4 regions of the Brenneria populi genome follow, and region 4 is predicted to be linked to each of the others. Evidence: predicted binding sites of a transcription regulator. Region 4 holds the regulator's gene; each other region holds the start of a gene.

Region 1 (2,206 bases), on a different contig from region 4:
GCGGTCAGGCCTTGCGCCCGTTAACCTAATACGCATTTCGCAGCGGAAATAGCAAAGAGAGGGAAAAAATGCAGAATTCAACCATTCGTATCGCGGTTGCCGGCGCCGGCGGCCGCATGGGGCGTCAGCTGATTCAGGCGGTGGCGCAGGCCGAAGGCGCCGTACTGGGCGCGGCGCTGGAGCGTCCGGGCTCCTCGCTGGTCGGGGCCGACGCGGGCGAACTGGCGGGGCTGGGCAAATCCGGCGTGACGGTAAGCGATAGTCTGGAGGCGATTGGTGATGATTTTGACGTTCTTATCGACTTTACCCGCCCTGAAGGCACATTGGCCCATCTGGCGTTTTGTCGTCGGCGGCATAAAGCGATGATTATCGGCACCACCGGTTTTGACGAGCAGGGCAAGGACGCCATTCGCGAGGCCGCGCAGGAGATCGGGATTGTTTTCGCCGCTAATTTCAGCGTCGGCGTAAATGTGATGCTGAAGCTATTGGAGAAAGCCGCCAAAGTCATGGGGGATTATACCGATATCGAAATTATCGAAGCGCACCACCGTCATAAGGTGGACGCGCCTTCAGGCACGGCGCTGGCGATGGGCGAAACCATCGCCGATGCGTTGGGGCGGGATCTGAAAACCTGCGCGGTTTACGCGCGCGAAGGGCACACCGGGGAGCGCGATGCGAAAAGCATCGGTTTCGCCACCGTTCGCGCCGGCGATATCGTCGGTGAACATACCGCGATGTTTGCGGATATTGGCGAGCGGATTGAGATTACCCACAAGGCCTCCAGCCGTATGACCTTTGCTAACGGCGCGGTTCGTGCGGCAATATGGTTGAAGGGTAAGAAAAATGGACTTTTCGATATGAAAGATGTGCTTGGTTTGGATTGTTTATAGAAATATTTTTATTTAATTTATTGATACAAGTAGCGATTATTTATCTCTACTTGTATTTTATTAATCTTTGCGTATTTTTTAATTCTATTGCTTATTTTTTCTGGTTTTCTTGTTTTTTCTGGCCGATTGAGGCCGCTAAAAGCATAAAATCGTCAATGTTGGTTGATTATTGCGCTTTTTTTAGCTATGTGGGTTGGCAACCGTTTACTTTCCCTAGTTAACATGCTTTTTTAAGCTAAAGGTGGAGTATTCATATCATAAAGCATAAAAAGAGAGGAAAAAGTGCGGTTGAAGTGGACAACTTACCCGGCCATCATTAAAATGCGCCCAATTTGCCAAAAATTTACCTTGAAGGTGGTTTTTGCGTTGATTTAGATCGATTAATCTGAATTAATATGCAAATAACATGATTTTTTATTCCTTGGAGGGTGTTTTGATTAAGTCAGCGCTGTTGGTTCTGGAAGACGGAACCCAATTCCATGGTCGGGCCATCGGGGCAGAAGGGTCGGCAGTGGGGGAAGTGGTCTTCAATACGTCGATGACCGGATATCAAGAAATCCTTACCGACCCATCCTATTCCCGCCAGATCGTCACTCTCACTTATCCCCATATCGGTAATGTCGGCGCCAACAAAGCCGATGAAGAATCCTCATCCATACAGGCTCAGGGCCTGGTGATACGCGACCTGCCGCTGATTGCCAGCAACTATCGCAGCGAAGAGAGCCTGTCTGAATACCTTAAGCGCAACAACGTCGTCGCCATTGCCGATATCGATACCCGCAAACTGACCCGGCTGCTGCGCGAGAAAGGCGCGCAAAACGGCTGCATCATCGCGGGCGATGAGCCGAACGCCCAGCTGGCGCTGGAAAAAGCGCAGGCTTTCCCCGGTCTGAAGGGGATGGATCTGGCGAAAGAGGTCACGACGACGGAGAGCTATAGCTGGTCGCAGGGGAGCTGGACGTTGGCGGGCGGCTTGCCTGGCGACAGGCCGGAGAGCGAACTGCCGTACCATGTGGTGGCCTATGACTATGGCGTGAAGCGCAATATTCTGCGCCTGCTGGCGGATCGGGGATGCCGGCTGACGGTGGTGCCGGCGCAAACTTCGGCGGAAGAGGTTTTGCAGCTTAATCCGGACGGTATTTTCTTGTCGAACGGTCCCGGCGACCCGGAGCCTTGCGACTACGCCATCCGGGCGATTAAAACTTTTCTGGCAACGGATATCCCGGTATTCGGCATCTGTCTCGGCCACCAGTTGCTGGCGTTGGCGAGCGGAGCGCGGACCATCAAAATGAAGCTTGGGCACCACGGCGGCAACC
Region 2 (2,206 bases), on a different contig from region 4:
CGTGGTGTTCACATGACGGCGACCCTGCTCAAACAGCTTTTTACGCAGTTCGTGCGCGTTGGTCAGGTTGCCGTTATGCGCCAGCGTGATGCCGAACGGCGAGTTAACGTAGAAAGGCTGCGCTTCCGAAGCGCTGGAGCTGCCCGCGGTGGGATAGCGCACGTGCCCGATGCCCATGTTGCCCTGTAGGCGTTGCATGTGCCGCGCTTCAAACACATCCTTCACCAGGCCGTTGGCCTTGCGCAGGCGAAAACAATTTAAGGCATCGATGGTGATGATGCCCGCGGCATCCTGCCCACGGTGCTGCAACACCGTTAACGCGTCATAAATCGACTGGTTGACCGGCGTAAAACCGGCGATACCGACAATACCGCACATGGTGTCTTTTCCTCATCAGCGCTGCCGCGGCTATAGATGCTGCGGCAAGAAACTTGACGTGCTTTGCAGGTAGTCAAAAAACCACCTGATAATGTAACTGAACTGCGGAATTAACTGGGACTGTTTCCAGTCAGCACTCTGTGAAAAACCGGTGAAGGTATCCAGAAAGAATAGCAGCGCAGAAACGATCAGCACACCGCGCAACGCACCGAAACAAATGCCCAATACGCGGTCGGTGCCAGAGAGTCCGGTGCGTTCAACCAGCGAACCGATCGCATAGTTGACGATAGCACCCACAATCAATGTCGCAATAAACAGAATGGCGATGGCAATGCCATTACGTACCAGTTCGTCATCAAAACGGGTGAAATACACCGCGAGGTAAACATAGTAGTGACTGGCGATAAAAAATGCACATCCCCAGGTTACCAGCGACAACGCTTCACGTACGAACCCCCGGATCAGGCTAACCAACGCCGAGAATCCGATGATGCCAATAATGACGTAATCAACCCAAATCATGAGTCATCCTAATAATGAACGATGTCAACCGTCAGGTCGCCACGTCATCCTGTTCGCGGCGCATTCTAACAGAAAAAGAAAACGTTTGCGTAGCGTATTTCCGCCGATTTGATTAATCGGAAATCAAACAAAAAACGCCGTTCGGCGCGTCAATCCCTTAGCGCACGCTATACGATTTTACCTGACCGCTCAGCCCGCTGATCTGATGAAGTTCCGCCAGCGAAGACTGTAATTTCTGCCTTGACGCATCCGGGCCGACATAAATTCGGGTAATCTGCCCCGGAACCGGGGTCGCCGGCTGGGTATACGCCCGGTAGCCGGAGAGCCGAAGCTTGGCGACGATCTCGTTAACCTTGTCCGCGTTTTTCAGCGCGCCGAGCTGTACGACGTAAGCCTGTCCGGCCGGCGCCTGTTCCGCGGGTTTGGCTTCCGGCTTAACTTCCGGTTTCGTCTCGGGTTTGGCTTCCGGTTTCGGCTCAGGCTTCGGTTCCGGCTTGGGCTTCACCTCGGGTTTAGGCTGCGGTTTTACCTCAGCGGGTTTCTTCACCGGCCGTTCGGCGGCGGCGGGCGGCGCACTGGTCGCGGGAGGCGCGCTCTCCGCTTTAACGTCGGCGGCGCTATTTTCCGTATCGCTCTCAGCCTCATTGCCCTTGATCGCCGCCTCGGCGCCTTCCGGCGGCTGACTGGGCAGCGATTGCGTCAGAGCGGGCAGCGAATCCATTTCGTTGCTCTCATCGGATGAGGGAACCAGCGGGATCGCCGCGAACTTGTCTTCATAGTGCTTCTTCTTGCCGTCCAACAACCCCGGCAATACGATGACGCCCAGCGCGACCAGAATGATGGTGCCCACCAGCCGATTCTGAAATTTACTCGCCATACGAACTCTCCTCATCCAGCGCTTCCATAACGTGCGCTACCGTATGAAAAGATCCACAGACAATAACGATATCCTCTTTTGCCGACGCCGCCATCGCCTGCCGCCAGGCGGCGGCCACGTCGGAACATTGCCGGCAATCGTCCAGATGTTCTGCCAATTGCCGCGCCGTCGCCCCGCGCGGGCCTTCCAGCGGAGCGCAGTACCACTCGTCGACCTGCGGTTTTAAATGCTCCAGCGTGCCGCCGATATCTTTATCCGCCAGCATGCCCACCACCGCGCGGACTTTTCCGCTCTTCGGCAGCGCGGCAAGCCGCCGCGCCAAATAAGCGGCGGCGTGGGGATTATGGGCGACATCCAGTATCAGCAGCGGATGCTCGCCGACGATCTGGAAACGTCCCGGCAACGCCGCCGCGCGCAACCCCTGACGAA
Region 3 (2,206 bases), on a different contig from region 4:
AGTTCCGACGAGGTCAGGTCGTAGGCGGATTCCCAGCTCAATAGCGGGTATTTATCCGCTTTCAGATCGCGCAGCGTGGCGATGTGCGCCGACCCCGATGTGACGGCCAGACGTCCTTTTAGATTTTCCATGGTTTTGGGGCGGGGATTTCCCAGGCGGTATACCATCTGTTGCGAGACGGAATAGTAGGTTGGCCCGGCGCGAAAGCGTCCTAAACGCTCATGGTTGTAAATCAGTCCGGCGGCGAGTAAATCCGCGTCGTCGTTATCCAGATCGTCAAACAGCTCATCCAGATTTCTACGCGACGAAACCACCAGCTTGACGCCGAGATAATCGGCGAAACGTTTTGCCAGTTCATAATCAAGGCCCGACGCGGCGCCGTTAGCGGTCGTATAGGTCAGTGGCGAATTAACGGTGCTGATGCGCAGCTCGCCGCGTGCAAGGATCTGTCTGAGCTGGACGTCCTGGCTGCTGCGCCAGGGAATGTTGGGCCATAAGGCCAGCGCCAGCAGTAACGTGATAACCCCAATGAAAAAATAATTTATTTTTAAACGCTTCAAATAGTAGTCTCTCGGCGGCTTGCCGGCTGTCTGTCGCGGCTATTTTTATCACGGCCGTCCCTGTCCGCCGTCGATGCGACGTTTAAAGCCGCGCCCGGCGATTTTTTACTCGTCTCATCCATGAGACTCGCCCTGACGGGCCGCCGCAAGCGGCGTTGAAAATCGCTCTCGGCGATTTTTTATACGAAAAGTCCCAGAGTCGGGGCATTTTGCGCAACAAAGCGCCAGTGTGCAACTTTTATTGATTTGCCTAACGATTAGCCGGCGCCTCGATGCGATGTTTAACAATAGCGGCGCAAACGGTTTCGTCCTGGGCCAGGATTCTCTATAATGACGCGCGTTTCCCCCCTGTAGCGCCCAACGACCGCACCGCTGTCAGTGCATCGAAGACGAGAGAACTTTAGATTATGGAAATACTGCGTGGTTCACCTGCTTTGTCGGCTTTTCGCATTAATAAACTGCTTGCCCGCTGTAAAGAGCACTTTTTGCCGATTAGTGATATCTATGCCGAATACGTGCATTTCGCCGATGTCAGCGCGCCGCTGAACAACGATGAACTGGCCAAACTGACACGTTTGCTGAAGTATGGTCCTTCTCTCGCTGAACATGAGCCGCAAGGCCGTTTGCTGTTGGTCACCCCCCGTCCCGGCACCATCTCTCCGTGGTCTTCCAAGGCGACCGATATTGCGCATAACTGCGCTCTGAACAAGGTGCTGCGTCTGGAGCGCGGTCTGGCTTTTTATATTCATGCGCCGACGCTGAGCGACGAGCAGTGGCGACAGCTGGGCGCATTGCTGCATGACCGTATGATGGAGAGCGTGTTTGACGATATGCGGCAGGCCGAGCAGCTGTTCTCGCACCAGCAGCCCGCGCCGTTGAAACGCGTGGAAATCCTGCTGCAGGGGCGCCAGGCGCTGGAAGAGGCGAATCTCCGTCTGGGGCTGGCGCTGGCGGAGGATGAGATCGATTACCTGCTTGAGGCGTTCAGCAAGCTGGGGCGCAATCCCACGGATATTGAGCTGTATATGTTCGCCCAGGCGAACTCCGAACACTGCCGCCATAAAATTTTTAACGCCGATTGGGTGATCGACGGCGTGGAGCAGCCGAAGTCGCTGTTTAAAATGATCAAAAATACCTTTATTCATACGCCTGATCATGTGTTGTCCGCCTACAAGGATAACGCGGCCGTGATGGAAGGCTCCGCCGTCGGGCGCTTTTATGCCAACGCCGAGGGCAGCTATGGCTACCATCAGGGCGACGCGCATATCCTGATGAAAGTGGAGACCCACAACCACCCGACCGCCATTTCCCCCTGGCCGGGCGCGGCGACGGGCTCCGGCGGCGAAATCCGCGATGAGGGCGCGACCGGGCGCGGCTCCAAGCCCAAAGCGGGCCTGGTCGGCTTCTCCGTATCAAACCTGCGTATTCCCGGCTTTGAACAGCCCTGGGAAGAAGACTTCGGCAAGCCCGACCGTATCGTCAGCGCATTGGATATCATGACCGAGGGGCCTCTCGGCGGCGCGGCGTTCAACAATGAATTTGGCCGTCCCGCGCTGACCGGCTATTTCCGTACCTATGAAGAACGGGTGGACAGTCATAACGGCACGGAACTGCGCGGCTACCATAAACCCATCATGCTGGCGGGC
Region 4 (2,206 bases):
TCCAGTAGCCGCAAGAGTATTGCATGTAAGGGTCCAGCATTAGCGTAAAGAGGTCGTTGCCTAAATCATAATGCTCTTTGCCGACGATCCAGGCGCGTCTTTTCGACTGCAGATTAATCGCCCTTGCGGCGATGACGCGCACAATGTCTTTCAGATGGTGGGGGACCTTTTTATCCAGACCGGCGCGCAGTATGCGATGAAAGAATATATCCAGCCTGTCGCATTCCCACCATCCGTCCATATAGCTTTCGCCCAATCCCAGAGAGCCTTCACGCAATACGCGTTTAAAAAAATCGGGATTTTTTACCTTAATATCAAAAGGGCGGGAGCCGTTGATTTTGATATCGGCCGTGTCCAGCATTTCACGAACAATTTGAAACCAGGAGTCGCCACGGCTTCCTACTCCTTCTACGTCCTCTACACACGATGAACTCATAATTTCTCCCTACCTTGCTGCTCACGGTGAAAAACGGCAAGGAAAGCATAGACAATTTTTTACCCAATATCGGCATCGGTGGGTATCACCCATCGTCTACCCTCTGAATAACAAGAGGAAAATGAAGAGAAAAAGCCGGTACGCAAATACGTAGGGGCACTCATCCTTAAAATAAATACGCACATCCGATATGCGCTCGCACTATACCCTTCATACTTCGAGCCGCAGGCGCGTTGATGAAGAGTCGTTTATCTGAACAAGCTCATCGGGCGCACCCCTGCCGCTTTCCTGCGTTCGACATCTGTTGGGTATCAAGGATAGTGAATAAAAGAGATAAAAATGCTTGTTGTCGTTGAACCGCTAATTAGTTTATGACTGCTTCAGCCAGGGTACAAGTATAAATTGGCTGAAGCAGAGTAGGGGCATATGGCTTTGGCAGGGGATAAAACCGCGTGCGTTCTCAGGAATAGCGGCGATAATCGCGGAACGGGCCGTCGGCGACGGAACGGCGCTCGATTAGCGTAGGGTGAACCTCGATGACCTGTGCCTCTTCGCGTTTGCTGGTGATACGGTCTAAAAGCATCGACAGGGCGGACTGTCCCAGGCGTTCTTTCGGCTGGTGAATAGTGGTCAGCGCCGGAGTGAAAAAGCGGGCGTGGCGCACATTGTCGTAGCCGATGACTGATATATCCTGAGGAACGCGCAGCCCTAACTCATCCGCCGCGCAGATTGCGCCCATCGCCATAATATCTCCGCCGCAGAAAACGGCCGTGGGGCGATGTTTCTGCGCCAGAATTTGCTGCATCGCTTTATAGCCGGATTCGGGCTCGAAATCGCCTTGCACGATCCATTCATCATGAATCTGAATCTCGGCGTCTTTCAGCGCTTTTAAAAAGCCGAGATAGCGTCCGCTGCCGGTATTCCGCTCCAGGGTACCGTGAATGGCGCCGATCTCCCGGTGACCGCGTTCGATAAGATAACGCCCCGCCATATAGCCGCCTTCAAAAGCGTTATCAATAATGGTATCGGTAAAATCGCTGTGGGCTTCGCCCCAATCCATCACCACCATCGGAATACTGCGGTAGTCTTCCAGCATGGCGAGTAATTTAGGCGGGTATTCGGCGCACATCACCAGCAGGCCGTCGACGCGCTTTTGCGCCAGCATCGAGAGATAGGCGCGCTGCTTATCGATGTCGTTATGCGAATTGCACAAAATCATCGTGTAGCCTTTGGCATAGCAGCCGTTTTCCACGGCTTCGATGATCTCCGCAAAGTAGGGCGCTTCGCTGGAGGTCGCCAGCAGGCCGATGGACTTGGTGTTATTCACCTTAAGGCTGCGCGCCACGGCGCTGGGGGAGTAGTGTAATTCTTTAATGGCGGCCCTGACGGCCGCTTTGGTTTCTTCGGCGACGAAACGTGTTTTATTTATCACGTGCGATACGGTTGTGGTCGAAACGCCCGCGCGCTTCGCCACATCTTTGATCGTTGCCATGTAACAATGACTCCTAACCGACTCGTTATGGTCGTATGTATATAGTTAATCGTTTGCCTGCGTTTAACGTTCTCTTTCTATGTAAAAAAACAGAATTTCACAGGGAGAATGCCGAATGTTGTACCTGAAGGGGCAAGGCTGACTTTTTCAACCAATACGCGGCGTGTCGTCAAACAGCGAATTTTGTCCGATCTGACACGAAAGTGAAAGCGGTAATTTATCTATTAGTGATACGCCGGTACGAGTTTTTTTAGTCGGGCTATGAAACAATTGCTATT

What was found. Region 4 encodes PurR, which represses purine synthesis genes. Its sites were predicted from a motif close to CANGCAAACGTTTGCNTG; they were not measured.
Region 1: the regulator PurR is predicted to act here: its motif matches at 1,084-1,101, upstream of carA (glutamine-hydrolyzing carbamoyl-phosphate synthase small subunit).
Region 2: the regulator PurR is predicted to act here: its motif matches at 975-992, upstream of cvpA (colicin V production protein).
Region 3: the regulator PurR is predicted to act here: its motif matches at 853-870, upstream of purL (phosphoribosylformylglycinamidine synthase).

Annotation. Positions count from the first base shown of each region.
Region 1 covers NZ_JAYWTM010000015.1:100,090-102,295, reverse strand. Annotated here, with positions in the region: gene dapB (4-hydroxy-tetrahydrodipicolinate reductase) at 69-890, shown strand; gene carA (glutamine-hydrolyzing carbamoyl-phosphate synthase small subunit) at 1,324-2,206, shown strand, end outside.
Region 2 covers NZ_JAYWTM010000011.1:162,019-164,224, forward strand. Annotated here, with positions in the region: gene purF (amidophosphoribosyltransferase) at 1-378, opposite strand, end outside; gene cvpA (colicin V production protein) at 409-900, opposite strand; gene dedD (cell division protein DedD) at 1,058-1,777, opposite strand; gene folC (bifunctional tetrahydrofolate synthase/dihydrofolate synthase) at 1,767-2,206, opposite strand, start outside.
Region 3 covers NZ_JAYWTM010000007.1:135,786-137,991, forward strand. Annotated here, with positions in the region: gene mltF (membrane-bound lytic murein transglycosylase MltF) at 1-560, opposite strand, end outside; gene purL (phosphoribosylformylglycinamidine synthase) at 968-2,206, shown strand, end outside.
Region 4 covers NZ_JAYWTM010000001.1:398,512-400,717, forward strand. Annotated here, with positions in the region: gene cfa (cyclopropane fatty acyl phospholipid synthase) at 1-436, opposite strand, end outside; gene purR (HTH-type transcriptional repressor PurR) at 897-1,928, opposite strand.